DNA from 3 places in the Paraburkholderia yinzeri genome. Region 2 is predicted to be linked to each of the others. Evidence: riboswitches for the same ligand, from Rfam matches in the RefSeq annotation. Region 2 holds a riboswitch; each other region holds the start of a gene.
The links. Region 2 has a riboswitch for cobalamin ahead of WJ542_RS17235 (TonB-dependent receptor domain-containing protein). Riboswitches for the same ligand answer to the same signal wherever they lie in the genome.
Positions count from the first base shown of each region.

Region 1: another riboswitch for cobalamin. It lies ahead of WJ542_RS28510 (HoxN/HupN/NixA family nickel/cobalt transporter); the one in region 2 lies ahead of WJ542_RS17235 (TonB-dependent receptor domain-containing protein).
Region 3: another riboswitch for cobalamin. It lies ahead of cobW (cobalamin biosynthesis protein CobW); the one in region 2 lies ahead of WJ542_RS17235 (TonB-dependent receptor domain-containing protein).

Region 1 covers NZ_JBFOCJ010000003.1:378,315-388,282, forward strand. Annotated here, with positions in the region: gene WJ542_RS28485 (APC family permease) at 662-2,257, shown strand; gene WJ542_RS28490 (tetratricopeptide repeat protein) at 2,527-4,263, shown strand; gene WJ542_RS28495 (MarR family winged helix-turn-helix transcriptional regulator) at 4,405-4,851, opposite strand; gene WJ542_RS28500 (YciI family protein) at 4,935-5,300, shown strand; gene WJ542_RS28505 (glutathione S-transferase family protein) at 5,317-5,934, shown strand; gene WJ542_RS28510 (HoxN/HupN/NixA family nickel/cobalt transporter) at 5,992-7,050, opposite strand; cobalamin riboswitch at 7,141-7,352, opposite strand; gene WJ542_RS28515 (response regulator) at 7,412-8,413, opposite strand; gene WJ542_RS28520 (ATP-binding protein) at 8,413-9,546, opposite strand; gene WJ542_RS28525 (sensor histidine kinase) at 9,554-9,968, opposite strand, start outside.
Region 2 covers NZ_JBFOCJ010000002.1:13,694-23,661, forward strand. Annotated here, with positions in the region: gene WJ542_RS17225 (acyl-CoA dehydrogenase) at 1-420, shown strand, start outside; gene WJ542_RS17230 (DUF1223 domain-containing protein) at 600-1,394, shown strand; gene WJ542_RS17235 (TonB-dependent receptor domain-containing protein) at 1,438-3,387, opposite strand; cobalamin riboswitch at 3,476-3,683, opposite strand; gene WJ542_RS17240 (c-type cytochrome) at 4,081-5,574, shown strand; gene WJ542_RS17245 (hypothetical protein) at 5,577-6,806, shown strand; gene WJ542_RS17250 (c-type cytochrome) at 6,827-7,510, shown strand; gene WJ542_RS17255 (alpha/beta hydrolase) at 7,749-8,606, shown strand; gene WJ542_RS17260 (hypothetical protein) at 8,848-9,261, shown strand; gene WJ542_RS17265 (DUF1328 family protein) at 9,467-9,631, shown strand; gene WJ542_RS17270 (PRC-barrel domain-containing protein) at 9,727-9,968, opposite strand, start outside.
Region 3 covers NZ_JBFOCJ010000002.1:851,055-861,022, reverse strand. Annotated here, with positions in the region: gene WJ542_RS20895 (FecR family protein) at 1-1,325, shown strand, start outside; gene WJ542_RS20890 (CHASE2 domain-containing protein) at 1,337-3,760, shown strand; gene WJ542_RS20885 (DUF4136 domain-containing protein) at 3,811-4,452, shown strand; gene bluB (5,6-dimethylbenzimidazole synthase) at 4,455-5,129, opposite strand; gene WJ542_RS20875 (cobyrinic acid a,c-diamide synthase CobB) at 5,113-6,432, opposite strand; gene cobO (cob(I)yrinic acid a,c-diamide adenosyltransferase) at 6,437-7,039, opposite strand; gene WJ542_RS20865 (cobalamin biosynthesis protein) at 7,097-7,531, opposite strand; cobalamin riboswitch at 7,743-8,018, shown strand; gene cobW (cobalamin biosynthesis protein CobW) at 8,091-9,167, shown strand; gene cobN (cobaltochelatase subunit CobN) at 9,201-9,968, shown strand, end outside.

The DNA.
Region 1 (9,968 bases), on a different contig from region 2:
GTCAGCAGTGCCGCGAACACAAGGCGCCTGAAAATGCTGCGAAAAGCGGGATGTCCTGTTGACATGGTTCGATCGTCGTCGTGAACGGCTTCATGGCTTGCATGAGAACTCCGAGCATATCGACGCAGATGCAGGGCAATTCCTCAAGCTAGGTCCCCAAAGCGCAACGGCTTACCAACCGTTTCTATTTCGGCAATGCCGGTCGGACGGTCGAGTGACCCCTCACGAAGCGGCGGTCAACGTCGGGCCATCGCCTACACTTGTTCGTGCCATCCGGACGCCGTCCACGCGTTCGCCGAACCTGCCCGCGAGGTCATCGGCGACCAAAGCGCCCGAGGATGGCCGGCGTCGTCGAGTGGGGGCAGGGAGGCGCTCCGGCCTGTTATGCAAATTTTGCATATACCCATGCTGATACAGCATTAGACGACTGCGACCCGCCACTTCATCATCGCGTCTCCGCCATAACGGCGGTCGCCCGCCTGCACAGGGCACCGCAACAAAAAACAGCGCTATCGGCACCCCGCCGACTTGCGGAGACAGGCGCAGCACATCGCCGCGTGCGTACCGTATTCGCCTGCCTCGCTCCCGCGCGCTGTCCATACCGTATTGCATGGGATCCTACCGGACGCCAAAGCGCCAGGTGAGGTCGACAGGAGACAATGTGAATCAATCAATACAACGGAACATCGGCCCGTTCGCGCTGATGTTTACGGGCCTCGGCTCGATCATCGGTTCGGGCTGGCTGTTCGGCGCGTGGAAGGCGGCGAAGATTGCGGGTCCCGCGGCCATCTGCGCCTGGGTGATCGGCGCCGTGGTCATTCTGGCCATCGCGCTCACCTACGCCGAACTCGGCGCGATGTTCCCGGAGTCGGGCGGCATGGTGCGCTACGCCCGCTACTCTCACGGCGCGCTGGTGGGCTTCATCAGCGCCTGGGCCAACTGGATCGCCATCGTCTCGGTGATCCCCATCGAAGCTGAAGCCTCGATCCAGTATATGAGCACCTGGCCCTACGACTGGGCACACGCGCTCTTCGTCGACGGGTCATTAACCCATTCGGGGCTGGGACTCGCAGCGCTGCTCGTGATCGTGTACTTCATGCTCAACTACTGGGGCGTGACGCTCTTCGCGCGCGCCAACAGCGCCATCACGATCTTCAAGTTCATCATCCCGGGCCTGACCATCATCGGTCTGATGACGACGGGCTTCCACCACGAGAACTTCGGCCAGTCGACCGACTTCGCGCCCTACGGCTGGTCGGCGGTGTTCACGGCGGTCGCGACGAGCGGCATCGTGTTCGCGTTCAACGGCTTCCAGAGCCCGATCAACCTCGCGGGTGAAGCGCGCAATCCGTCGAAGAGCATTCCGTTCGCGGTGATCGGCTCGATCGTCTGCGCGCTCGTGATCTACGTGCTGCTGCAGATCGCCTACATCGGCGCGGTCAACCCCGCCGACGTGCTCAAAGGCTGGAACACGTTCGCCTTCAAGTCGCCGTTCGCGGAACTCGCGATCGCGCTGAACCTGAACTGGCTGGCGATCCTGCTGTACGTGGACGCGTTCGTGAGCCCGAGCGGCACCGGCACGACCTACATGGCGACGACTTCGCGCATGATCTACGCGATGGAGCGCAACAACACGATGCCGAAGATGTTCGGCAACGTGCACCCGTTCTACGGCGTGCCGCGCAACGCGATGTGGTTCAACCTGCTCGTGTCGTTCATCTTCATGTTCTTCTTCCGCGGCTGGAGTTCGCTGGCGGCGGTGATCTCGGTGGCGACGGTCATCTCGTACCTCACCGGTCCGATCAGCCTGATGGCGCTCAAGCGTGCCGCGCCGGACCTCGATCGTCCGCTGTCCGTGCCGCTCATGAAGGTAATCGCGCCGTTCGCGTTCGTCTGCGCGTCGATGATCCTGTACTGGGCGAAGTGGCCGCTGACGGGCGAGATCATTCTTCTGATGATCGTGGCGCTGCCGGTGTACTTCTACTTCCAGGGCAAGAAGGGCTGGGGCGGCTGGGGCCAGGACCTGAAGGCGGCGTGGTGGCTGTGCGCCTACCTGCCGACGATGGCGGTGCTTTCGCTGATCGGCAGCAAGCAGTTCGGCGGCAGCAACGTGATTCCCTACGGCTGGGACATGCTGGTGGTGGCGTTGTTCTCGCTGGTGTTCTACTTCTGGGGCGTTCACTCGGGTTATCGCTCGCCGTACCTGAAGGAGCGCGACGAGGAGGACGAGGTGCTCGAGGGTATCGGCGCGCACTGATCGCCGATCCTCTTTGGGCGGCGTTCGTGCCGCCATGAACAGCGAGGCCCGCCTGGAGCGATTCAGGCGGGCCTTTTTTACTGTGCCTGGCCGCGAGGTGATCGAATTCGTTGGACCGTGCGGCGCAGGCCAAGGCTCCCGACCGCGCCAGCGCCCCATCGGCTCCGGGAAAAACGTCGGAATCGAAGGCCACGCGCCATATCGGCCATAATCTCGCCCATCACTTTGTATGGACCCACACGGCAGCACGCCCTGTGCGAGACGCAATCATGAGGAAACCACTCAATCAGCGGCAACTCGACGCCCTGCTTCAGCAGGCGCTCGCGCTTCAGCAAAATGGCGCGTGGACCGAAGCCGCCGAGATTTATCGGGAGATCCTCGCGGTTCGGCCCAAACACTTCGACGCACTGCAGTTGCTGGGCGCGCTCGCCTTGCAGACGGGCCATCTCGACGAGGGCATAGCCCTGCTGCAAACCGCTCTCTCGATCAACGGGAAGCAGGCGGCGATTCACTCGAACCTCGCGTTCGCGCTCAATGCCAGATCGCGGCACAAGGAGGCGCTCGAGCGTGCCAACCACGCGCTCGCGCTGATGCCGGATTTCGTCGACGCGCTGACCAATCGCGGCATGGCGCTGGGCGCACTCGACATGCCCGCCGAAGCGCTGGAGAGCCTCGATCGCGCGCTTGCGCTCAAGCCTGAAATGCCCGAGGCCTGGAACAACCGCAGTTGCGTGCTGCGCGACCTGGGCCGACCCGAAGAGGCGGTAACGAACTGCGACCGGGCGCTCGCGCTGCGGCCCGATTACGCCGAAGCCTGGAGCAATCGCGGCAATGCCCTGAGCGACCTGAACCGGCCCGCGGAAGCCGAAGAGAGTTACCGCAAGGCCATTGCGGCGGCACCTGGCCTCGCCGACGCCTGGAGCAATCTCGGGCTCGCGCTCATCGACATGAATCGTCACGCCGACGCACTGTCCAGCTACGACCAGGCCCTCGCGCTGAAGCCCGACCATGTCGAGGGGCATTGGAATCGCGCGTTGTGCCTCCTGCAGATGGGCCGGCAGGAGGAAGGCTGGCACGAGTACGAATGGCGCTGGAAGCGCAGGCGCAACGCGGCGAGCCGACGCTCGTTCGAAGTGCCGTTGTGGCTTGGCGACGCGCCGCTCGACGGCAAGGCGATTCTGCTGCACGCCGAGCAGGGCCTGGGTGACACCTTGCAGTTCTGCCGCTATGCGTCGATGCTGGCACGGCGCGGCGCACAGGTGGTGCTGGAGGTCCAGCCCGAACTGGTTCGGCTGCTCGCGCCGCTGGAAGGCGTCGCGCACATCGTCGCGCAAGGCGATCCATTGCCGCCGTTCGATTTGCACTGTCCGCTGCTGAGCTTGCCGCTTGCGTTCAAAACCGATGTCGCGACCCTCCCCGGCACAACGCCGTATCTGTTTGCGGATGCGCAAGCGGTCGGGCACTGGGAAGCAAAGGTGAGTCAAGCAGCGGGTCCGGCGGCGCTGAAAGTGGGGCTCGTCTGGGCGGGCGGCGATCGGCCTCATGTCCCCGAACTCCGAAAGAACGATGCACGTCGCTCGATCGCACTGGAGCGGATGCTTCCGCTCTTCGACGTGCCGGGTGTCCGGTTCTTCAGCCTGCAGAAAGGCGCGCCCGCGCAGCAGCTTGCCGCGTTGCAGGAGCGTGGCGCAGGGAAGCCTGGCGCCGATATCGTCGACTTCACCCGCGAGCTTGCCGACTTCGCCGACACGGCCGCACTCGTGTCGACCCTCGATCTCGTGATCTCGGTCGATACGTCGACGGCGCACCTCGCGGGCGCAATGGGCAAGCCGGTCTGGATCCTGAACCGTTTCGATACGTGCTGGCGCTGGATGCTCGAACGCAGCGACACGCCCTGGTATTCGAGCGCCCGGTTGTTCCGGCAGCCCGCGCTTGGAGACTGGGATAGCGTTCTCGCCGCGGTGCGCGAGGCGCTCGCGGCACGCGTGGCGACGATCCCGTCCTGAATCCCGGCGAGGTTGCCCTGGCTCACCGTCATGGGAAAAGCGCAACTAACGGTCCGCCACGCGCCGCATCGCAAACAGCAGCATCGCGGCGCACTAAAAAGCGAGCAAGGAGGGGCGGGAGGTCAACTTTGTCGCGTACCGCTATGAAAGCGCGCGCAACTGCTGGCGCAGCCGATCGACTTCACCCGGAGCAAAGGGCTTTTCAATTTCGGCATGCATCTGCTGCCACAAAGGGAAAGCCTCTGCGAGCAGCCGCTGGCCGGCGGGCGTCAGGGTGAGCAGACGGCTGCGCTTGTCGTCCGGATCCTGCGTAATGGTGACAAGCTCGCGCCGCTCCAGTGGTTTGAGCGCGGCCGTTAGCGTGGTGCGATCCATCGCGAGCAGCGAGGACACGTCTTTCATCGCCGGGGGATGGGGCCGGTTGAGCGACATCAGCAGCGAAAACTGCCCGTTCGTGAGGTCCAGCGGGCGCAAGGCGTCGTCGAAAATGCGCGCGAGGTTGCGTGCCGCGCGCTGCATATGCAGGCACAGGCAGCAGTCGCGAACCATCGCGGTCATTTCGAAGGGAATTTTTTTCGCCCGTGCCATGTTGCAATTATGTTGATATCAACCTATCCTGTCAAGGCTCGAAGGGCAACATTCCGTTGCTCCCCTCATCGGACGGAGGATCTATGAGCGATCAGCAATTGTTTCTCGCGGTGTTTCTCGGCAGCAAGGACAACCCGCGCATGCATGCGTGGATGGCATTGCCGGAAAAAGAACGGCTCGCCAGGCAGCGGGAGGGCATTGCGGCCTGGCATGCCTGGGTCGACAAGCATCAGGCGGCGATTGTCAACATGGGTGGTCCGCTCGGTAAGACTTTGGCCATCGGCGAACATGGCGTCAAGGAAACGGTCAACGCGCTGTCTGGCTTTACGGTTGTGCGCAGCGCCTCGCATGAAGAGGCCGCGAAGATGTTTGAAGGCCACCCGCATTTCGCGATCTTCCCGGGCGAGTCGGTTGAAGTGATGCCCGTTCTTCCGATCCCTCGCGGCTGACTTCCAGGGAGCCGTCATGAAACTCTATGGATTTCCAGGGACCCGCGCGCAACGTGCGCTGTGGGGGCTGCACGAAGTCGATGCCGATTTCGAATATGTGTCGGTGAACCTGCTCCAGGGCGAGCACAAGCAGCCCGAATTCCTGCGCATCAATCCGGCGGGCAAGGTCCCCGTGCTGGTGGACGGCGACCTCGTGATTCCGGAGTCGGCCGCGATCGTGCTCTACCTTGCGGAAAAATATCCGGAGAAAGCGCTGCTGCCGGTCGATCTCGAAGCACGGGCGCAGGTGTATCGCTGGACCCTGTTCGCGGTGACCGAACTCGAACAGCCGCTCTGGAGAATTACCCGGCACGCCTTTCTTTACCCGCCGGACAAACGCCTACCGGCCGATATCGAGCTGGCGCGCGAGGATTTCAAAGCCATGGCCGCGATCCTCGAAAAGCATCTGGAAGGGCGTCAGTTCCTTGTTGGCGACAAGCTGACGGTGGCCGATTGCGTGATGGTCTATCTGATCGATTGGGCGAACGAAATCCAGTTGGTCGATGGATTCCCGGGCTTGCAGGCATACCTCGAACGCCTGTATGCACGGCCCGAGGCGCCGCAGCGAATCGCCGACGCGCGCAAGGCGGCGTGATGCCGATGCACGCAAGTTTGCGTGACATCGGCTGCCCGCCGCAGCGCGCGCGGTGAATTACTGGCCCGACCGGTAGACCGGCAGCTCGTCGTAGCGTTTCAGGCGGTAGATGGCGAACGACACCAGCCACGCGAGGATGAACACGCCGATGATGACGAAGCCGAGGTTGTTGAAGTTGTCGTTGAGGGTGCCGATCAGATCCCAGAAACCGCCTTTCAGGTTGAACTGGTCGGCGATCAGCCCGAGCGTTTCGATGCCGCCGATCAGCACCGCAACCAGCACGGAGACGAGCGTGATCGTGAGGTTGTAGTAGAGCTTGCGGATGGGGCGCACGAAGGCCCAGTCGTAGGCGCCGAGCATGAGCACGCCGTCGGTCGTATCGACGAGCGACATGCCGGCTGCGAACAGCACGGGAAACACGAGCACGACGCTCATCGAGAGGCCCTGCGCGGCCTGGCTTGCCGAAATGCCGAGCAGGCTCACTTCCGTTGCGGTGTCGAAGCCGAGGCCGAACAGGAAGCCGAGCGGCAGCATCCACAGCGGTCCCGAAACGAAGCGGAAGAGCGGGCGGAAGAGCCGGGCGAGGAGGCCGCGGTTGTTCAGCAGCAGATCGAGATCGTCGTTGTCGTAGGGCTTGCCGCGGCGGACCTTGTTGAAGGCGCGCCACACGCCGCGCAGGATGACGATATTCATCGCGGCGATGAGAAACAGGAACAGCGCGGAGACGCTGGTGGAGATGACGCCGCCAAGATCCTTCCAGGCTTCGACGCGGCTTTCGAGGGCGGCGGCCGTCGCCGCGACGGCTGCCGCGACCAGCAGCACCACGGCGGAGTGGCCGAGCGCGAAGAAGAAGCCCACGGTCACGGGACGCTTGCCGTCCTGCATCAGCTTGCGCGTGACGTTGTCGATCGCGGCGATATGGTCGGCATCCACGGCATGGCGCAGGCCAAAGCCATAGGCGAGGAGGCCTGTGCTCAGGAGCAGCGGGTGAGCGTGAAAGGCGATGAATGCCCAGATCCAGGCACCGATGTTGAAGGCTGCAAGGACGACGTAGATGCCGATGACGCGGCGGCGGAGGGACGCCGGAGCGGCAACCGTTTCCAGAGTGGTGGACATGTGACAGATCCTGAGGTCGGGACTGTCCCTGCAACGAGCGACCGCGTAAAGCGGCGCTGGCGCATTGGGACACCCCGCCCGTTGCGGCTGCATGGACCTCGGTTGATGGCAGGTCTCCTGGCTCGCGGGTCTCTGTCCTGTGCCGGCCTTCCCGGTTTCCCAGTGGCGCGGGGTGGCATGGACTCGCCGCTTACAGTTGCGGGGGCAGCCGCAGACTTTCGAAACCCGGCCGTTTTCACGGCGAGCTTCGACTGCGTTCCCTTTTGATCCCGTTGCCGGGAACCATCAGCGCGAAAGCGTAATCGCCCCTACGTTGCGGTGTCAACCTTTCGAGCAAAACCGCTCTCACCCCCTGCCGCGTTCAGAACTGCTCGATCCAGGCCGCGAGGCGGTCGGCAGGAAATTCCGTTCTGTGCTGAGTGGGCAGGAACGCCATGCCACTGTCCTTGCGTACCGGTTCGAGCGCGAAGTCGTTCCCGTCCAGCCAAAGCAGGCTGGCCAGCCAGACGGCGTGCCGGACCGACACGGCCTTGCTGGCCGGCTCGCCCAGGAACTCGGCCAGCGCGGTGAGATCGTCCAGGATCAGGCCGTCGCCTTCGCGCCGGACCGTGATGCCCGCGTGCTCCAGCGTTTCGGCCATCGCGGCCACCGCGTTGCCGGTGGTCGAGCCGACGTGGCGGTTACGCAGCGCCGCGAGGTTCGCCGCCACCATATGGCCAAACGTGCCGCTTCGGGCGCTCTCCGCAGCGATCAGATCGGAGTAGTCCATCAGCAGCCAGTCCGGCTCGGGACTGGGTACCTCGGCGAGTACCGCCGCAGCCAGGTAGGTCTCCACCGGCTGGAACCGCTCGGGCCCGATCAGCGCGGCCGAGAGGGACCGGACAAGGCCGATCCGCGTGGCGAGCGTCTGCTTTTGCAGCACGCCCAGCTTCTCGCGCACGAGCTGGTCCCGCTCCTTGCGCAGCTCGGCCAGTTCGAGCGCCTGTTTCAGCTCCATGCGCAATGCGGTGATGTCCCACGGCTTCTTGATATAGCGGTGGATCTGACCGAGGTTCACGGCCGCCACGGTCTGGTCGATCTCCGAATACGCGGTGGTCAAGATCCGCACGATATGCGGATAGCGCTCGCTCGCGTAACGCAGCAACTCGTTGCCGTACTCGCCCGGCATGCGCTGGTCGGAGACAAGGACCCCCACCCTGTCACCGTGTGCGTCCAGCAGCGCCTTGCCTTCCTCTACCGAGCCGCCAGTCAGGACCGGCGCCAGGCTTCCAATGGCACGCTGGAAGTACTTCACGGCCGTGGCCTCGTCATCGACGAAGAGGATCGCCGGTGACGACTCCTGGTTGGCTTTCGCTTCGTTCATCAACAACTCCTGAGTGTTTGACCTTTGATAGGGGGGAAATCCAGCACTACGTTGGTGCCAACCCCCGACGTGGACTCGATCCGAAGTCCACCGCCGCAAGACTGCATGACACGGTTGCATAGAATCAGGCCCAAGCCGTGGCCGCCGGATTGTGCGTGCGTTGTAATCGGGTCCGTCAACAGGCGGGCTTTGATCTCGGGCGGAATGCCCGGGCCGTTGTCGGAAATGCCGATACCGGGACTGGGTTCCGCCGTGACGGTAAAGCGCACAGACGGAGCGGGAATATCCGCGAGCGCGCGCAGCGCGTTCGACAAGAGCGAGGAGAGCACGAGCGCCACGCAGTTCGGCTGCGTGACCACGGCAAAGTCGCCGTCGACCTCGACCTGTACCCACGACCGCTGCCCCGCAGCGAACGGATAGGTATCGAGCAAGGCGGAAATCAGCCCGTGCGCCGTGATCTCGCTGCGGGCGTCGTCCCCGGCAGGCTTGCGGCGCCCGTTTTGGACCGAGCGCCAGAAGGACGAAACCACCGCGAGGCAGTACTGCGCGCTCTCGCGCATGGATCGGGCGGCGCCGTCGATATCCCACTGCGACTCGTGCTGCTCGTCGGCGCGATGTTCGATGTTGCTCGCGTTCAAGGCGATGGCAGCAAGCGGCGTGTTCAATTCGTGCGCCAGAAAGGCCAGAGTCTCGTCGATCGCGATCAGCCGGTGATTCTGGATGGCGCGTTCCTGGTGGCGCTCGAACGCCAGTTGCAGCGTCTCGCGCACGGAAGCCTGCCTGAGCGGCTTTTCGAGGATGCGGAACACCTCGCCGGTATTGACCGTCTGCAGCAGCACGTCGATGTCGGCATAAGCCGTCACCAGAATCCGAACGATGTGCGGGTAGTCGTGCGCCACCTGGCGCAGCAGGTCGCCGCCGTCGCGGCCCGGCATGCGGAAATCCGTGACCAGCACGGCAATGCGGGCGCTGTCCCGCTCCAGGACGGCGATGGCCTCATCGCTGCTCGTGGCCAGCAGGACCTCGTAATCCGCACCGACCATGCGCGAGAAATACTTTCCCGCCAGCTCTTCGTCGTCGACGTAGAGAACCGTGGGCTGTGTTTGCCGGATGTCTTGCCGGATTTCGTTCATGGCGTTCTCACGGCGCGCGCGACAGATCGAAGCTGAACGACGCCCAGTTGCCCAGCTCGCTCTCGGCGAACAGCAGGCCGCCGTGGCGCTCGATGACCGCATAGCTGATCGACAAGCCGAGGCCGAGGCCTTGTCCCACCTCGCGGGTGGTAAAGAACGGCTCGAACACGCGCGCGAGATTCTCGTCCTTGATGCCCGGCCCGTTGTCCTTGACCGTCACGGCGAGGCGTTGCTCCTCCCATTTCGCCGAGATGTGAATCGCCGGCCCGGTGGTGCCCGCGTTGCGCATGGCCAGGACTGCGTTGGAGAGCAGGTTGATCAGCACGCCGATGATGGCCGCTTCGTCGCCCTGCACGAGCGTATCGGTCGGAAGCTCGCGCGTCACCGTGACGCCGCGCAATTCGTGCGCGACAAGCCGCGTA
Region 2 (9,968 bases):
GGCGGTGCGGTGGCGAAGGCGCTGCTGGCCGAAGTTGCCGCCACGGTCGATGCACTGGCGAAGGCGGACGGTCCGGCGGCGGCATCGATGCGCGCGCAACTGGAGCAGGGCGCAAAGGTGCTGGCGAACGTGGTGGCGTTCGTCGTGGCGAACACGAAGACCGATCCGAATGCGGTGTTCGCGGGCAGCGTGCCGTATCTGAAGCTGGCGGGCGTCGTGCTGTGCGGCTGGCAAATGGCGCGCGCGTTGTTGGCCGCGCAACGCAACCGCTCGGACGACCCGTCGTTCCATGACGCGAAGATCGCGATTGCCCAGTTCTATGCGGAGCATGTGCTGCCGCTCGCGAGCGGTTTCGAGGCGTCCGTGCTCAGTGCGCGCGGCGCGCAAGGCGTGCTCGCGCTGGCGGAAGACCAGTTCTGATTGGCGAGTCTGGGGCCGGGCGGCATTCTTGTCGCCCGGCCCGCTCGCGAAAATTCCTGATCTGCTGTAACCCCACCGAACTTCCAGCCGAATTAACAGCAGGGTCCAGGCGACTTGTGCCGCCTTACCGATCCGCTGACCCGCGCGCCCGCGCGGGCGTGCCGCTGTGGAGGGACATCATGCGCCTCGTTGGTCTGCTCGGTGGTTTCCTGTTGATGCTCGCCTTACTGGTGGCGAACGCGTCCTATGCGTCGGATGCTTGCCACGCGACGAGCGGGCCCGGTACTGCGGCCGTGGTTGAGCTCTATACGAGCGAAGGCTGTTCGAGTTGCCCGCCGGCCGATCGCGAGTTGAGCATGCTCTCGCGCGAAGCCAGTCCGGGATCGGCCGTGATTCCGCTCGGCTTGCACGTGACGTACTGGGACAGCCTGGGCTGGCAGGACGTGATGGCGCAGAAGGTCTTCGACGCCCGCCAGAGCGAACTCGTGGCCGCCGGTCACGGCACCTTCGTCTACACGCCGGAATTTTTCGCGAACGGCGAGGAGATTCGCTCATGGCATGGCACGTTGCCCGAAGCGATCCGCAGGATCAACACCACACCCGCGCCGGTGGAGATAGCGCTGACGACGCGCTCCGATGCGAATAACACCGTCGAGCTGGAGGCGAGGGTTACGCCTCGCGATACTCGTGCGTTACCGGCGGACGGCGCGCAGCTCTATTTCGCCGTTACGGAAGACGGGCTCGTCTCGCATGTGCTGCGAGGCGAAAACGGCGGCACGACGCTTTCGCACGACAGTGTCGTGCGGCTCTGGGTGGGGCCTGTTTCACTGGGTTCGCAGGGCGGAATCGTGCGGCGCGATATCGCCGTGCCTCCCCAATGGGACCGCGCGCGTCTGCATTTTGTCGCACTGGTGCAGAACGGGCGCGATCAGGTTTTGCAGGCCGTGAGGGCTGGAACTTGCGGGGCCTCGTGAGCGAGGCAGCGCCTCACGAGGCCGCGTGGTGGACCCATCACCATCAGAACGTATACGCAATCTTCCCAAACGCCGTCCGCCCAAGGCTGTTATACCCATAGGCCGTCATGTACTGCCGGTTGAACAGATTCGCCAGCGAGGCGGACAGCGCGAGGTGCGGATTGATCTGATAAGAAGCGCGCAGACTGACCGTCGTCCACGAAGGCAGGTAAATTGTGTTCTCCTGATCGTCGAAGGTCGATCCGTTGTAGAGAATCGAGATGCCCGTGCTGAGCGCGTGGAGGTGGAACTCGTCCCACGTGTGATCGACGCTCAGGTTGACTGTCTGCCGCGGCCGGCGGTTCAGCCAGGTATCGTCGGTGACGTCTTCCGGATTCAGCAGGCCGACGGTGAGGCTCACCGGCGTGGACTTGCCGAGCGTGCCCTTGTATGAGAGGTCGATGCCCTGGATATGCGCACGGCCGACGTTGAACGGTATAAAGGTCTCCGAACTGTAAGCAATCAGGTCGTGGAAACGCGTGTCGTAGATGGCGGCCGTGAAGGTGCCGAACGACGTGTTGGCATCGAGGGCCGCTTCGACGCTGTCGCTGCGTTCCGGTTGCAGATCGGGATTGCCGTACTGCGGATAGTAGAGATCGTCGAACGTTGGCAGGCGGAAGGCGTTGCCATAAGACACGCGCGCCGTGTAGACCGGCGTGATCTCCCACGCCAGCGAGACATTGCCCGTGTTCACCGTCTGGCCTTCGACGATCTCGTGGCGCCCTGCGAGGAACAGCGTCCACGGGCCGAGCGTGGTCGACTGGTGCAGCGACACCGCCGAATCGTCGCGGGTGGGTACGCCGGTCGGGATATCTACCGGCAGGAAAGCCTGTTCGCGCGTGAAGTCGTAGGCGAGCTTCGTCTCTCCGGTGAATGGCAGTCCGAACAATCGGTTGCCCGTCTCCTGGTGCGTGAGCGACGTGGACGTGCTGAAGCGCGTGGAGTCGATTTCGTCGGTGGGAATCGTCGGATCATTCGCGTAGACGAACTGACGATCGGTTGCGTAGCCCACCGACTGATCGAACTGCGTGGTCGGCGTGATGTCCCAGTGGAACGCAATGCCCGTGGTCAGTTGATGATCGAGCTGCCGGTCGTCGCCGCCCGCGTTGTCGTAAGACAGATCGGAGCGGTGATAGAGCATGAACGTCGAGATCGACCAGTTGTCGCGCGCATAGCCGAGGCGCGCATCCACGTCTTGGGCGTGATACGGATTGCGCCCGTCTTCGTGGCCGTAGGCCCACGGCTGGGTCGCGTCGATGCCCGCAGTGTTGTAGTCGTGCAGGCCGAGCGAATACGTCAGGCCGCCCAGCGCGGCCAGCGGCCCGGTGGAGGGGACCGTGCCCGAGGTGCGGACCTGCGTGTCGAAGGTCTTGTTCGAGCCGCCGCCGAACGAGACCGTGGTCTGGTTCGGCTGGTTCGACGCGTGGCGCGTGAAGAGCTGCACGACGCCGCCCACCGCATCCGCGCCGAACGAGGCGGCGGCCGGCCCGGAAATCACCTCGACGCGGTCGAACGCCTCGGTCGGCAGATCGGCCCATTCGGCCTCGCCCGTGGTGGCGGAGCCAATACGTATGCCGTCGATGAAGACGGCCACCTGCTGGGCTGACGAGCCGCGGATGCTGACCGAAGCCGCCGATCCCGGCCCGCCGTTCTGCGAAACCGTCACGCCGGGCAGCGTGGCAAGCGCCTGGGTGATGCTGGGATCTTGCGGAGCGAGACGATCGAGGTCCGCGCGCGTGAGGACCTGGGTGCTCGCGTAGCGCCGGTCGAACGACTGCGGCAGATGCTGCGTGTCGCCGACAACGAGAATGCTCGGCAGCGCGGTTTCGCCGTGCGCCTCGTCAGTCTGATCGGTCTGGTCCTGTTGTGCGAGCGTCGCGTCGTCGGCGGCATGGGCGTTGTGCCACGCGCAGGCCGTCACGGCCGACGTGAGAATGAATTGTTTTAGTTTCATGTGCGGGGCTGAGGTCAGGGCTGTCCCTGCAGCGAGCAGCCGCGCGTAGCGGCGCTGGCGCTTCGGGACACCCCGCCCGTTGCGGCTGCATGGACCTCGGTTGATGGCAGGTCTCCTGGCTCGCGGGTCTGCGTCCTCTGCCGGCCTTCCCGGTTTCCCAGTGGCTCGCGCGGGCATGGACTCGCCGCTCACAGTTGCGGGGGCAGCCGCAGTCTCGAAGCGCGCGTTTTTGAGGCGCGCCTTTACTGCGTTCCCTTTTGATCCCGTCGCCGGGAACCATCAGCGCGCAAGGTTAATGCGCCATGGTTCGCCGCGTCAATTGTCCGGGCCGCGGGTGATGCGAAAAAGGCACGGAAGGCGCGCAGCACGAGGTGCGTTTCCCGGTGCGTTAGCGGCCGGCGCCCGAAATAAAAATGAAAGAAATCCCCGGTCGAGCGGGCCAGTCCGCATTGCCGCTCCGGCTGCAGCGGTGCGTGGATGCCCGGTCTGCGCGATTCCCGACATGATTCCAAACATAACTGCTACGCAGCGTTAGCCACGCGGACCTTTTGCTAGCATGGCCCTCCCTGAATTTCAGGTGTCGTCATTGATCCGGAAGTCAGGGGTGCATAGCGGGTGCACAGAGGGCGCGCGGCGTCCGCTCATCCGGATCGGATCTACAGAAGAAGGGGGAGACGTATGGACATGCTCGGCATGTACCCGACGTTTTACGTTCCGGGCATCGGTACGGCCTGGGTCATGGGGATCATCGGCGTGATACACGTCGTGGCGTCCCACACATCGGTCGGCGCTTCGTTTCTGTTCGCGCTGCTCGAAACGCGGGCCTACCGCGAGAACAAGCCGCAGCTGATGGAGTTCATCAAGCGCTACGGCATGTTCCTGCTCGTGTTCTCGTACATCATCGGCTCGATCACGGGCCCGGGGATCTGGTATGCGATCACCGTGGCGAGTCCGCGCGGCGTGAGCGGGCTGATCCACAACTTCGTCTGGGTCTGGGCGAGCGAGTGGGTCTACTTCACGGTTGAAGTCATTGGCGTCTACGCGCTCGTCTACCTGATCGGCAAGATCGATGCGCGCACCCACCTGAAGCTGACGTGGTCGTTCGCGCTCGCTTCGTGGGCGACGATGCTGCTGATCGTCGGCGTGCTCTCGTTCATGATGTGGCCGGGCCACGATAGCTGGTACCAGACCGGCTCGACGAGCGAGGCGTTCTACAACGTCAACTTCTTCGCGCAGCTCGGCACCCGCACGGGCGGCATGATCGTGATGGCGGCGCTCGTCGGACTGCTGGTGGCCAGCCGCGTGAGCGATCCCGCGCTGCGCCGCAGCGTCGTGCGCATGATCGCCCCGGTGGGACTCCTTGGCGGCGCCGTGGCCGTCGTGATGTTTTTCTACTACCTGCGCACGCTGCCGCAAAACGCGCTCGTAATGCTCGACACGCATCTGCTGCCCGTCTACGCCAGGGGAATGGTCGCGGTGTTTGCCGTGGCGACGCTCTGGCTCGGCTTCGCCTGGGCCTTCCCGCAGCGCGTCTATACGTCGCTGGCGATTTCGCTCTTCCTGTTCATTGCCGTGGTGGGGGTGTGGCCCGAAGAGCGCATGCGCGAGTCGATGCGCAAGCCGTACGTGGCGGGGCAGTACATCTACGGTAATCAGGTGATCGCGCGCGACGTGCCCGGCAAGGGCATTCATTCGGAAGTCGAGCGCATTGCCGAGCATGGCCTGCTCCAGTTGCATCCGTTCGTGCCGGACCGCCTGAGAACCGTGACCGATGCCAACGAGCTCGAAGTGGGCCGCCTGCTGACCAAGGTGGCCTGCGCGAACTGCCACTCGCTCGAACCGGGCGGCCCGCTGCGCAGCCTGCCCGACAAGCTGCACATGGCCACCGACGAAGACATGATCGCGGCCTTCCTGCGCGGTCCGCTGAAATACGGCACGCAGCCCTACATGCCGCGCATCGACCTGCCCGACAACGAGATTCGCGCCATTGCGCATTACCTCGCAGCCGTGGATAGCGGCAAGAACGTCGACCAGTTGATCGCGCAGCAGCACGCGGCGGAACAACGCGCCGTTGCTGCCGCGAATGACGGCAAGAGCGGTGGCAAAAGCAGCGGCGCGAACGCGGCCGCGCTGGTTGCGGAACAGGAACAACATGCGGCGGGGCAGCCGGCGCCGTCGAGGAACTAGCCATGGATATTGGTGCCGTGATGAACACGATGCGCGACCCCGCCGGGGTACCCGCGCAGCCCGTGGTGTTTCAGATCCTGATGGTGCTCACGTGGGTGGCGCACATTGCCTTCGTGCACCTGGCCATGGGCGCTTCGGGGCTCGCGATCTTCGCGTTTCACCGGCGCGCCGACGGCGCGGCCGGCAGGTATTGGGAGCGCCTCTCGATGGCGATGACGAAGGTGGCCAAGGTCGCCGTGTCGTTGCTGATCGTGCTGGGCGTCGCGCCGCTGCTTTTTACCCAGGTCATCTACGACCCGCAGTGGTACACCTCGAATGTGCTCTCGGGGCGCTGGGCCATCGCCTTCATTTTCACGCTGATCGTGGCCTACTGCTGCTGGTTCGCCTTCTATCACGCCAATCACGAAGGGGCGAAGAAGCACATCGGCGTCTATGCATGGATCGCGTTCGGGCTCTTCTGCCTGGACGGGCTGATCATGCATGCGCTTTCGTATCAGGCGTTGCTGCCCGAGCAATGGATGAACTGGTATGCGCCGGGTGGCATGGTCGACACGCGCGGCGCCGCGCTGCATGCGATCCAGTGGCCGCGGTATGCGTTCATCATGAGCCTCTCCGTGCCGGCCGTGGGCGTGTTCCTGCTCGCTTACGCGCACTACTTCGCTGAGCGCGAGGATCGCGAGCCCGCCTACCGGGCGTTCGTGAGCGACCTTGGCCGGCGTCTCGCGCAATGGGGCTACGCGATCGCGCTCGTCCCCATGCTGGCCTGGCAGTTCGATTTCCCCGCGGGTTCCGGTCTCGCGCTGCATCCGGTGGGCTGGCTCATCGTCGGCGCGCTGGCCACCATGGCGCTCTGGATGCGGCAGCTCGGCAAGGACACGCATGGCTATCAGCCCGCCCTTTGCGGTCTTGCGTTGCTCGGCGTGCTCGCGGTGTGGCGCGAAATCATCCGGGTGCATTACCTGCGGCCGCTCGGCTACACGATCCAGACCTACACGGTGCATGCCGACTGGCCTTCGACGGTGTTGTTCTTCGCGACGCTCGCCGGCATAGGCGGCCTCGTGGGCGGCTTCTATCTCACGCTGCTGTATCGCGCGGGACGCACGCAGGGCGTGTATCGCGCGGACCGGACCGTGGCGCGTCTGGGCACCGGGGCGGTGTCGGTCCTTGGCGTCTGGATTGCCGTGTTCTTCGTGTACGGGATCGCGATCTCGATGCACGACAGCTTCAATTGATGCGGGGAGGCGTCGAAATCATGAACAACATCATCCGGTTCGGACTGGTTCTGCTGTCGCTGTTCTGCGTGACGGCGCATGCGCAGACGTCGGGGGACGCGCCCGACGTCGCGGCGGGCAAGCGGCGCGCCGCGGTCTGCTTTGCCTGCCACAACGTGGACGGCGTGGCGAAGATTCCGGGCGTGCCGAATCTTGCGGGGCAGCACCGCAGTTATCTCGAGGGCGCGCTGCTGGCTTACCGGGACGGCAAGACCCGGCAGAATCCCACGATGAACGCGATGGCCGCGCCGCTTTCGGATCGCGACATCGTCAATATCGCGGCGTATTTCAGTCTGTTGCGTGGGCAGGGCGGGGGTGTGGCGGGAGCCGACGCAGCGGGCGCGGGTGGCGATAGCGGCGGCGTGACGCCGATTCCCGCCGCGGCGGCGCCCGCGAAGGCCGAGGCGGTTTCCACCGCGCCGGTGCGCTCGGGCGAAGCGGTCTATAGTTCGGTCTGCTTCGCATGTCACGCTACCGGGGCGGCGGGCGCGCCGAAGGTCGGCGACAAGGCCGCGTGGATGCCGCGCATCGCGCAAGGCGATGCCACGCTGCTGCAGCACGCGCTGATCGGTTTCAAGGCCATGCCGCCGCACGGCGGATGCGCGGCCTGCTCCGATGTCGAGATCAAGGCCGCGGTGGCGTACATGACCGCGAAATCACGCTAGCGGTGCGCTTGACGGGGCGAAGCGGATCGAAGCGGATCGAAGTCCCGTGCGCGGAGGGCTTCGATCCGGCGGTGGGGGCGATTCGATCGTCGAGGTCGACCATGCCTCGCTTGCAATCCGTAGGGTTGTCTGAAATTTGACTGTAAGTCGCCGTTGCTAGAGTGGGCCGAAGCGCTTCTCCGCCCGTGGCCGGACCGCGTCCGGGCGAGAGTGGCGCCAAAAACAAGAGCGACCCCTCATGAACACGGCCCGCGCATTCCGGCTTGCACTCTGGTTCGTTTCCACACTGTTTTTCACCGATCACGCTTCTGCATTCCAGTCTAGCGTGGTCAGCATTCCCAGCGCCGCCATGCGGCAAACCTTGGCCGCGACGGTCGTGTTGCCCGACGACTACGCTCGGGATGGCGGCACGCAACGTTATCCGGTGATCTACCTGCTGCACGGTTCGGGCGGCGACCACACCGACTGGGCGTCGAATTCCCGGGTCGCCGAACTGGCAGACCGCTATCACGTGATTCTCGTAATGCCGGACGGCGGCCATGAGAGCTGGTACATCGACAGCCCCTTCGATCCGCGCAGTCGTTACGAGACTTACGTGGGCAACGAGGTCGTCGCGTGGGTGGACGCGCATTTGCGCACCATCGCCGCGAAACCGGCGCGCGCGATCACGGGACTTAGCATGGGTGGCTTTGGCGCCCTGCGCATTGCGCTCGACCGGCCCGATACCTTCGGCGCGGCGGGCAGTATCAGCGGCGCCGTGGACCCGCGCGCCTGCGAAGACGAACCCGGCATCGACCGCGTGTTTGGCGATCCCGCGCGGAATGCCGAATTCTGGAACCGCAACGCGATCATAGCGAGCGCGAGCGAATTCAGGCGCGCACACATCGACCTGACCATCGACTGCGGCGTGGACGATCATTTCGTCCAGTCGAACCGCGTGCTGCACGAACGGCTCATCGAGCTCGGCGTACCGCACGACTATGCGGAACGGCCCGGCGGTCATACCTGGACCTACTGGTCCAATGCAATCGGCTATCAGGTGCTGTTCTTCTCCACCGCATTCCGGCGCAACGGCTGGAACCCGCCACAAGCGTAAAGGCTGGCCCGACCGGATAGTCGGGCGGCAGGTTTCGTCTCTTGCCTGGCAATGCTTATTGAAATGCCAGGCCATGGTTCCCGGCCGCGTACCAGTCCAATTCCCTCGACGATATCCCGTTCGTATCGCGCCGCCGCGATGCGCCGCGGCACATCGCTTGCGCGCCGGCAGGTGTACGTGCGGCGCGGCCTGCGGGTGTACGCCGCTTTTTCGAACCTGATGACGCGAAAGGAGATCGACGATGAACCGATCGACGAGGCACGCAATGGCATGGGCACTGGTGATGGCGCTTTCGGGCACGGCATGGGCCGCGGGGGGGACGGGGGGCGCCGGCGGCGCGGGTGGCATGGGCGCGGGCGGCAGTTCTGCCGGCGGCTCGGCGGGGATGGGCGGTGGAGGCGGCGGCATGGCGCCGGGCAACACCGGCACTGCGCCGGGCACGACCGGAGTGGCTCCGGGCACGGCCCCGGATAGCGGTTATGGTTCGCCGGGTACGACGGGTACAGGCAGCGGAGCCGGCACGGTGATCGGCGTCCCCTCCAACACGGCGCCGGATACCACGGCACCCGGCTACAACGGCGGCTCGGGCAATGGCAATCCGGCCGGCGGCAACAGCAATGCCATGCCGGCCACGCCGCCGAACACGACGCAATGACGCGTTACCCCCGCGGCATTCCGGGCACCCGGCTTGCTGCGGGAAACGTAACGTGCCGGACCCGGATGCGCCGAGCAACCGGGAATGATGCATGGCACGCAGATGCAGGCTGGGCAATAGCTCGGCCTGTGCCTACGCCGCGCCGCTCACCGCTTTCGACGGCGCAGGGACTTTCCCCGGTGTGACCCGGAGACTGGAGGACGTCATGCTTCAATATGCGCTTATTTTTTTCATTATCGCGATCATCGCGGCCGTATTCGGCTTCGGCGGCATAGCAGCGGGCGCCGCGGCCATCGCGAAGATCCTGTTCTACATCTTCCTCGTGATCTTCCTCGTTTCGCTCGTCCTGGGCATCGTGCGACGCGGCTAACGAGGGCCGGCTATGGCGAGACGCAGCAGCGACTCACGGCGGAGACGCTGCTGCGCCTGCGCGGCAAGTGAGAGGGTCGTTTACCCAAACTTCATTCAAAGCTTCACGCCGCCCGCTTCCGGGGGATCGCCGCGCCGGCTTTCGCCGGGCAGTGCCGTTTCGATGCTCCAGTAAGGGGCGCGGCCATAGTACTCGTGCACGGCGGTGGCCCAGGCGCGGTCGGCCATCGAAGGCCAGTGGCGCTTGTCGAAGCCCGGCGCGGTCTTCACGTGCTCCGAGGGCAGCGCGAGGACAAAACATTTGCGCACGGCGTCGAGCGTGAGCGCGTCCCAGGGAA
Region 3 (9,968 bases), 840 kb from region 2:
CATCTCCGGCGCAAGCGCATGAAGCGCGCGCCCACGCCGGCGCGCCGGACACGATCACCTATGTCACGCGCGCGGGCGACTCGCTTTACAACGTGGCGACCCGCTATCTGCGCGACTCCTCGGACTGGATGCAGCTTGCCCGTCTGAACCATGTGAGCACGCCGCGCCACCTGCAACCCGGCACCGTGCTGCGCGTGCCGGTCGCGCTGCTGCGCGAGGACGGCCTGAGCGCGAAGGTGATCGCCACGAGCGGACCCGCCACGCACGCCTTTCGCAACGAGCCGTCGCTTCCGCTGGTCGTGGGGTCGAGCCTCGTCGAAGGCGACCGGCTGCAAACCGGCAAGGACGGATTCGCCACGCTCGAACTGGCCGACGGCACCCACCTGATCATTCCCCCCAACACCTCGCTCGAGTTCGGCACGCTGCGCCAGACGGCGCTGACCGGCACGACCGACCGCGTCATCAACCTGCAGCACGGCGAGGTCGACAGCGAGGTCACGCACGCCACGCGCAAGGACGACCGCTTCCAGATCCGTTCGCCCTCTGTCGTCGCCGGTGTGCGCGGCACGAGCTTTCGCGTGAATTACGACGGCGGCAACGAGTCGACCGCGGTCGAGGTGCTGGATGGCGCGGTGGGCGTCGACGCGGCGCATGGCGGGGCAGGCACGCCCGCGCCGGGCGTGCCGCTCGCCGCTTCGACGCAGCTCGTCACGGCCCGCCACGGCAGCCTGACGACGGCGGGCGGCGCGGTTGGCGGCCCGGTGGCGCTGCTCGACGCGCCCGCTATCGCGAATCCGTCGAAAGTGCAGGACGACGCGAACGTCGCCTTCGACGTCGTGCCGATCGACGGCGCGCACGGTTATCGCGTGCAGATCGGGCGCGACGCGGGCCTGCTCGAAATGATCCACGACGAGCGTTTCGATTCGTCTCATGCGGATGTCGGCGCGCTGGCCGACGGCACTTACTTCGTGCGCGTCGCGGCCATCGATCAGAGCAGTCTCGAAGGCATGCCCAGCACCTATGCGTTCGAGCGCCGGCATCTTGCGCTCGGCACGTCGGCGGGCCGGGTCGACAACACGCACAACTATGCGTTCCGCTGGTTCGTCGACCGCAATGCGACGAACCTGCATTTCCGCTTCGTCCTCGCGGCAGCGCCGGACCTGCGCGTGCCGCTCGTCGACCGCACGGATCTCTCAGGTGGAGAAGTCGTGGTGAGCGATCTGCCCAAGGGCGTCTACTACTGGACCGTGATCGCCGAGCAGTTCGACAACGGCCGTTACTACCAGAAGGCCAGCCCCGTCCAGTCGTTCCGGCTCGACTGGTGACGAGGCCCGTCATGAGCGTCAAGCCGCGTCAGCGCCTTGGCCGCTCGGTCGGGCGCCGCTTCCTCTTCGAGTGGGTGGGCGTGAGTTGCGCGGGCATTGCGATCGTGCTGCTGAGCGTCGTGTGGCACTGGACCGCCGGCGCCGACCATCTCGTCTACGACCGCTTTCTCACCGCGCGCTCGCACCCGGTGTCGCCCGACATCGTCATCGTCGAGATCGACAATGCGAGCGTCACGGCGCTGGGCCGCTGGCCCTGGCCGCGCAGCGTTCACGCGCGGCTCGTCGATCAGCTCGCGAAGGCCGGCGTGGCCGCCGTGGTCTACGACGTGCTCTTCACCGAACCTTCGCCTGACGACGCGCGCCTTGCCGAGGCGTTCGCCGCGCGTCCGGTCTACCTGCCGATCCTGCTGTCGCAGGCCGACGCGGCCGGCAACCGTCAGGTCGCGCTGCCCGTCGCGCCGCTTGCGAATGCGGCCGCGGGGCTAGGGCACATCAATCTCGAGGTGGACAGCGACGGCATCGTGCGCAGCGTCGCGCTCTTCGAGGGCGACGCGCATCAGCGCTGGCCGCAGCTCATGGTGCCGCCGTGGCGCGCGGTGCGCGCCGGCAAGGTCGTGCTGGCGGACGGCGTGCCGCAGGTCATGCACGGCGCCGATCTGACGCTCGCGGGTGGCCCGGACAGCGAGGCGCGCTTCCTGATTCCGTTCAGCACGAACGCGCAGACCTATCGCAAGGTATCGTTCGACGACGTGCTGCAAGGCCGCGTGCCCCCCGACGTGCTGCGCGGGCGGGTGGTGGTGGTCGGCGTCACGGCGTCGGGTCTCTTCGACCGGTTCGCGACGCCGCTCTCGGGTACGCTGGGCCCGCTGCCCGGCGTCTACATTCATGCGAGCGTTCTCGACACCCTGCTTTCGGGCACCGCCATCGAGCCCGCTTCGACCTTCTGGGTCGTACTGGCCACGCTCGTGCCTTTTGCCCTGCTGCTGGCGGGTTTTCTCTGGCTCTCGCCGTGGCGCGCGCTGCTGCTTTCGGCAGGGCTGGGCGCGGCGTCGTTCGGCGTGAGCGCGGCGCTGCTCTACGGGGCGCGCGTATGGCTGAGCCCGGTCCCCTCGGTCGTCGTGCTGCTCGTGGTCTATCCGATGTGGAGCTGGCGCCGTCTCGAGATGACCATGGCGTACCTGCGCAAGGAACTGCGCCAGCTTGCCGACGAGCCTTATCTGCTGCCGGAGGCGCACAGCACTCGCCGCGAATTCGCGGGCGATGCGCTCGCGCAGCAGATGGCGCTGATGGCCCAGGCCGCGCAGCGGCTCCAGGACATGCGCCGCTTCGTGTGGGACAGCCTCGATTCCGTGCCGGAGCCCATTCTGGTCGCCGATCTGCGCGGCTCCGTGCTGATTGCCAACCACGCGGCGCGCGAGTCGTTCGACCGGCTCGGCATCGGCGCAGCGGAAGGCCGGCCGATGGCCGCCGTGTTCGGCGGCTTCACGCTCGTCAAGCCGATCGACCCCAGCCCCGAGGCGACGGCCTTCGCGCATGCGCACTGGCCCGCGCCGCTCGATCCGGCGCGCAGCGAATTCGCCGAGCTCATGGAGCGCGGCGTGGAAGTGCGCGCGGCCGACGGCAGCGACTACCTGCTGCGCTACGCGCGCTGCACGAACGCCCAGGGCCAGGCGGTGGGCTGGATCGCGGGCCTCGTGGACGTGACCGCGCTGCACGATGCCGAACGCCAGCGCGAAGATGCGCTGAGGCTGCTTTCGCACGACATGCGTTCGCCCCAGGCATCGATCGTCGCGCTCGTGGAGACCGAGCGCGAGCGCGGCACGCTGAGCTCGGGCCCCGTGGGCGACGTGATGGACCGTATCGAACGCTACGCGCGGCGGGCGCTCACGCTTGCGGACGACTTCGTGCAACTCGCGCGCGCGGAGTCGCAGGTGTACGCGCTCGAACCCGCGAGCCTCGCCGACCTCGTGATCGACGCGAGCGACGAAGTCTGGCCGCAGGCGCACGCGAAGCGCATCCATATCGAGACCGTGTTCGAGGACGATCAGATGGGCTGGATCAACGCCGACCGGTCGCTGATGACACGGGCGCTGGTGAATCTCCTGAACAACGCCGTGAAGTACAGCCCACCCGATACGCGAATTGTCTGTACTATCTCTGCCACGGCGGGAAGCGTGGCGCCGCAGGCGGCACGTGTGATCTGCTCGATTCGCGACGAAGGTTACGGCATTTCGCTGGAAGACCAGGCGAGGCTTTTCGAACCTTTCCAGCGCTTTCATGTGGAGCAGCGGCCCGAGGTGAGCGGGGCCGGGCTCGGCATGGCGTTCGTGAAGACGGTGGTGACGCGCCACGGCGGCGAGGTCGACGTGGAGAGCGAGCCCGGCAAGGGCACGACTCTGAGGATGTCGCTTCCCGCGCTCGACGCGCCTCTCTGAGGTGCTTGCGTGCCAATGAGCGGTTGGCGGTGAGTTCGATGGAGTTTGCGGTGAAGATCCTGTTGACGGTATGCCTCTTTCTGACGGCTGGCGCGTTGGCTGGTTGCGCCGGCGTGAACGCCGACGTGAGCGCACGCGGCGCCTTGCCGGACGCAGGCCAGCGTACCGTGGTCTATCGTCTGGCGCGTACCCCGGCCGAGGCTGAGGCCGTATCGAATCCGCCGTACGAAGCCTTGTTGCGCGATGGCCTCGCGAAGCGCGGCTTCGTGGACGGCGCGCCGGAGAAGGCGGCCTACGTGGTTTCTGCTGCCTGGTCGACGCGCCCGGCCGATGTAGGGATTGCCCAGGGCGACTGTGCGCCGGCTTGCGAGCCGGCCGCCGGTTCGCCATTCCCGTGGTTCGGGCGGCCGTACGTGCATGCGCTCACGCTGCGTTTCTTCGCGTTGCCCGGCGGCGCCGAGGCGTACCGCGTGAGCGTCGTGAAGCACGACCGCAACGCCAATGCCCAGGAGGCGCTGCCGTATCTCGTCGCGAGCGCGCTCGCGCGGCTGCCTTATGCCGGTGCGGCCGGTGCGCCGCAATGGCGCGTGAAGCTGCGCGAGGCGGGGGCAGAAGCGGGTGCGGGGGGCGAGGGCGGCGCGGGCGCGCTGCCGGAAGTCATTTCCGTAAAGGCAGTCGCCCCGGCGCAGTGACGTCAGGCCGAAGGCGGCCGATCGTCTTCGGCGCCATCCCGCGGCCAGCGGTTTTCGTAGACGCATTCGCCGAGCGCGCGGCGCTCGGCCCAATGCTCCATCTCCAGCATCGGCTGCGGATAGAATTCGGCCACGTGGCCGAGGCACAGGATTGCCACCGGCTTGGCGCCCGCCGGCATGGCGAGCAGCCCGCGCACTTCGTCCACGTCGAAGATCGACACCCAGCCCATGCCCAGCCCTTCGGCGCGCGCCGCGAGCCACAGGTTCTGGATCGCGCAGGCTACCGAGGCGAGATCCATCTCGGGCAGCGTCCGCCGCCCGAAGATATGCGGCTCGCGGCGATCCATCAGCGCGACGACGAGCAGTTCGCCGCATTCGCGCATCCCTTCGACCTTCAGCTTCATGAACTCATCGTGCCGCTTGCCTAGCGCATCGGCGGTGGCGAGGCGCTCGCGCTCGACCGCCGCATGCAGTTGCGTGCGCAACGTTGCGTCGGTGATCCGCACGATGCGCCATGGCTGCATGAAGCCCACGCTCGGCGCGTGATGCGCGGCGTCCAGCAGGCGCTGCAGCGTGGCTGGATCGACGGGGCCGGGCACGAAGTGCCGCATGTCGCGCCGTTCGTAGATCGCGCGGTAGACCGCCGCGCGCCCGGCTTCGTCAAAGGGTTGAGCCATGAAAGAGTGCGGCCGTGAAAGCGGGGTTGGAGGGCCACCAGGCATGCAGGTAGGTGGCGACGATCGGGCCGTGGCGGTAGAGCGGCTCGCCCGCGGCGCCGGTCTGCGCATGGCGCGCGACGAGTGTGGGCGCAAGCGGTGTGCTCACGCGCGAGTAGTGGAACGTGTGGCCCCTGAGCGTGCCGTGCGCGCTGTCGATCTGCTGCATGCCGAGCGCCGCGAAGCGCCGCTGCATGACCGCCTCGCCCGGCAGCAGCCCGAGCATGGGGGTGCGCGTGCCTTCGGTATCGGTCAGGCCTTCGAGCAGCCAGAGCATGCCGCCGCACTCGGCGACCAGCGGCTTGTCGGCCTCCACATGCGCGCGCAGCGACGCCGCGCTGCGGGTATGGCGCGCGAGCGCCGCGGCGTGCAGTTCGGGGTAGCCGCCGGGCAGATAGATCGCATCGGCGTTCGCCGGGGCGGCCTCGTCGGCGAGCGGCGAAAAGGTCGTCACGCGCGCGCCCAGCGCTTCGAGCAGCGCGACGTTCGCCGGATAGACAAACGAGAACGCCGCGTCGCGCGCAATCGCGATGTGCCGGCCTTCGAGCAGGCGCGGAAGGGGAGTCGGCGCGCTCGCGAGCGAGAATTCGACGGGCGGCGGCAGGTCCGCTAGCGCGGTTTGCGCGAGCGCGTCGGCGGCGCGTTCGATGCGTGCGTCGAGGTCGGCGATCTCGCTCGCCTGATGCAGGCCGAGATGCCGGTCGGGCAGTTCGATGAGGGCGTCGCCGGCCACGTGGCCCAGCCAGCGGAGGTCGGCCGGCAAGGCTTCCTGCAGCATCTGCGCATGCCGTGCCGAGCCCACGCGGTTCGCCAGCACGCCATGGAACGGGACGTCGAGGCGAAAGCGCGCGAGCCCGAATGCGACGGCGCCGAAGGTCTGCGCCATCGACTTCGCCGAGATCACGGCCGCCACCGGCACGCCGAAGGTCGTGGCGAGATCGGCGCTGCTGGGCGTGCCGTCGAAGAGGCCCATAACGCCTTCGATCAAAATCAGGTCGGCTTCCTGCGCGGCCTGCGTGAGCAGCGTGCGGCAATCGTGCTCGCCCACCATCCACAGATCGAGCGACATGACCGGCGCGCCGCTTGCGCGCGCGAGGATCATCGGATCGAGAAAGTCGGGCCCGGTCTTGAAGACGCGCACGCGCCTGCCGGCGCGGCGGTGCAGGCGCGCGAGTCCCGCCGTGAGCGTGGTCTTGCCCTGGCCCGAGGCGGGTGCGCTGACGAAGAGCGCGGGGCAGGCAATGCTGGCAGCGCGGGCAACCATCGGCTCAGAACTCCACGCCCTTTTGCGCTTTCACGCCCTGCTCGCGGTACGGATGCTTCACGAGCCGCATTTCGGTGACGAGATCGGCGGCTTCGATCAGCGCGTCGGGCGCGTGGCGGCCCGTCACGACCACGTGCTGCAGCGGGCCGCGCGCATTCAGCACGGCGAGCACTTCGTCGAGCGGCAGGTACTCGTACTTGAGCACGGTATTCAGCTCGTCGAGGATCACCATGCCGTATTCGCCGCTTTCGATCATGCGCTTCGCCTCGTTCCAGCCCTTGCGCGCGGTGGCGATGTCGGCGTCGCGATTCTGCGTGTTCCAGGTGTAGCCGTCGCCCATCGTCACGAAATCGCAATGGGCGACGCTGCTAAGGAAGTCGCGCTCGGCCGTGTGCAGCGCGCCCTTGATGAACTGCACGACGCCCAGCTTCATGCCGTGGCCCAGCACGCGCACGGCCATGCCGAAGGCCGCCGTGCTCTTGCCCTTGCCGTTGCCGGTGTTGACGATCAAAAGCCCTTTTTCGACGGAAGCCGCCGCCTGCTTCTTTTCGTGGCCTTCACGGCGGCGTTGGGTCATGCGCAGGTGCGAATCGGGATCGGTTTTCATGGGCGAAACGAGGTCTGAGGATGCGGGGTTCTTAACGTGTGCGTATGCACCGCCGGTTTAGCGCGGCGCCTGCGCGGGAGTAACGACTGCGGCAACGACCACGGCAACCGCTACGGTCACGCCGTCGAGCGCGAGCTTGCCGCACGCCAGCGGTCCGCCGCCGGCGGCGAGCCGGGCGCAAGGCTCGCTCACGCCATCGACGCCGAACTTCGTGCGCGCTGCACCCGATGGCTCGGCCTCAACCGGCACGGCAGCGATGGCTTCGCGTGTGTACGTGTGAAGCGGCAAGCCATGTGCCGCGCAGAACGCGAGCAGCGCAGGTTCGTCGGCTTTCGCGTCGAGCGTCCCCACGGCCGCAACGCGAGCCATCGGCAACACCGCGAGCGCAGCCCGCACGGCGCGCTCGATCTGCGCGAGCGTCGCGCCGCGGCGGCAGCCGATACCGAGCGCAAGCGCTGCGGGGCCGGGTAAGGCGGAGGGCGCGGGAAGCAGGCTTGCAGACGTAGCGGAATTCACGGTGAGTGCTTGGAAACAAGGCAGCGGACAGGGCAGCAGACACCGCGGCGCGGGCTTTGCCCGTTGCCCGGCGGATGCGCGCATACGATAGCACACGGTTTTTCGCGCCCGGGCGCGAGGTCCCGGCGCCAGGGGTAAACAACAGCGGGCGTCCGGGCCTTTCCTTGACGATCCCGTGGCCCACGCCTACACTCGCACGCACTCTGGTGCTCGCGCGCGCGTTCCTTGCGCGCGCAGTTAAACGGGAATCAGGGAGCCATCCCGGCGAGGGACTGGCCAACCTGAACTGCACCCGCAACGGTACAACGATCGCTTCGCCCTGCATGGGCGAGGCAAGCCGCTTCGACGCATGCGCGCCGCATGCAGCTCATGCCACTGTGCAGACGGTCCGCGAGGACCGGCGCGCGGGAAGGCGGAGCGGCGTTTCGTCAGTCCGGATACCGGCCAGACACGAGGGATTCGCGCTGCGGGGAGGCGGTGCCGGATCCATGCTCCACGCCCGCGGCCATTCGCGCCGAAGGAATACCTCATGAACATGCGCAAGATCCCGGTCACCATCGTCACGGGCTTTCTCGGCAGCGGCAAAACCACGCTGCTGCGTCACATTCTTCAGCACGCGGGCGGCTTGCGCGTGGCGGTGATCGTCAACGAGTTCGGCGAACTCGGCATCGACGGCGAAATCCTGCGCGGTTGCGGCATAGGCTGCGACGAGAACGGCAACGAACGGGAAGGCCAGCTCTACGAACTGGCCAACGGGTGCCTTTGCTGCACCGTGCAGGAAGAGTTTTTCCCGGTGATGGAGCAACTGCTCGAGCGCCGCGGCGAGATCGATCACGTGCTGATCGAAACGTCGGGGCTCGCGCTGCCCAAGCCGCTCGTGCAGGCGTTTAACTGGCCATCGATTCGCAACGCCTTCACGGTCGATGCGGTAGTGACGGTAGTGGACGGCCCCGCCGCCGCGAGCGGCCAGTTCGCCGAGAACCCCGAAGCCGTGGACGCGCAGCGCAAGGCCGACCCGAATCTCGACCACGAATCGCCGCTGCACGAGCTGTTCGAAGATCAGCTTTCGGCCGCGGATCTCGTCATCCTCAACAAGACCGATCTGCTCGACGCGGCGGCGCAGGATGCGCTCATCGAGGAACTGCGCGAGGAACTGCCTCCGCAGGTGAAGATCGTACGCGCGCAACATGGCCAGCTCGATCTGCATACGCTGCTCGGGCTCGAAGCGGCCTCGGAGGAAAGCATCCATCTGCGCCACGACCATCATGGTTCCGCCGACGATGCCGATCATCACCACGACGAATTCGATTCGGTCGTCGTCACGGCCACGGTTGCCTCGCGCGAGGGCGCGATCGAGGCGCTGCAGCGCCTTGTGGACGCGCACACGATCTATCGCGTGAAGGGCTTCGCCGCGCTGCCCGGCGCTCCAATGCGGCTCGTGGTGCAGGGCGTGGGGCGCCGTTTCGACAGCTACTTCGACCGCCGCTGGAACGCGCAGGAAGCCGCGTCGCAGTCGCTCGCGAGCCGCTTCGTGCTGATCGGCGAAAATCTGGACGCCGCCACGCTGCAACGCGCATTCGAAGCCGCGCTCGCACCGGGCGCGCTGGCCTGATCGACCCACGCCAACGCCAGCGACACTTCTCTCATGCATTTGTTGCGAACGACGCCGGGCGGCTTCGTCGACGATACGGCCGGCGTGGTCCGTATCGACCAGCAGCCCGCCGACATCGTCATCCTCAGTTCCGCCGACACGACGCTCGCGCTGCTCGCGAGTATCGTGCCGCGCCTGCCCGCCGGGTTCCCGAGCGTGCGGCTTGCGAACGTCACGTATCTGCGCCAGCCGGCCTCGGTGGACTTCTATGTCGACGACGTGTTGCAGCATGCGCGCGTTGTCGTGGTCGATCATCTGGGCGGCGAGGCCTACTGGCCCTACGGCATCGAGCAGGTGGTCGCGCTCGCCAAACGCCGCGATCAGTTGCTCGCGATGTTCTCCGGCGACCTTCAGGAAGATCCCGGCCTGATCGCGAAGAGCCGTGCCGAGCCCGAATTCTGCCGGCTGCTGTGGCGGTACCTGCGCGAAGGCGGCGCGGCGAACGCCGAGGGTTTCCTGCGCGCGCTCGCGTGGCGCGCCTTCGGCTGGGGCAGCGAACCGGCACCGCCGCTCGCGCTGCCCGCGGCCGCGCTCTATCATCCATCGCGCGACGTTGCCACGATCGAAGACTGGCGCGCGCGCTGGCAGCCCGATGCGCCGGTGGTCATGCTGCTCTTCTACAAGGCGCATCTGCAGGCCGCCAACACGGCGGCGTTCGATGCCCTGATCGATGCCTTGACGGAGCGCGGCATGAATCCGCTGCCGCTTGCCGTCACTTCGCTCAAGGACACGTTGAGCCGCGACGTGATCGACGGGCTCTGC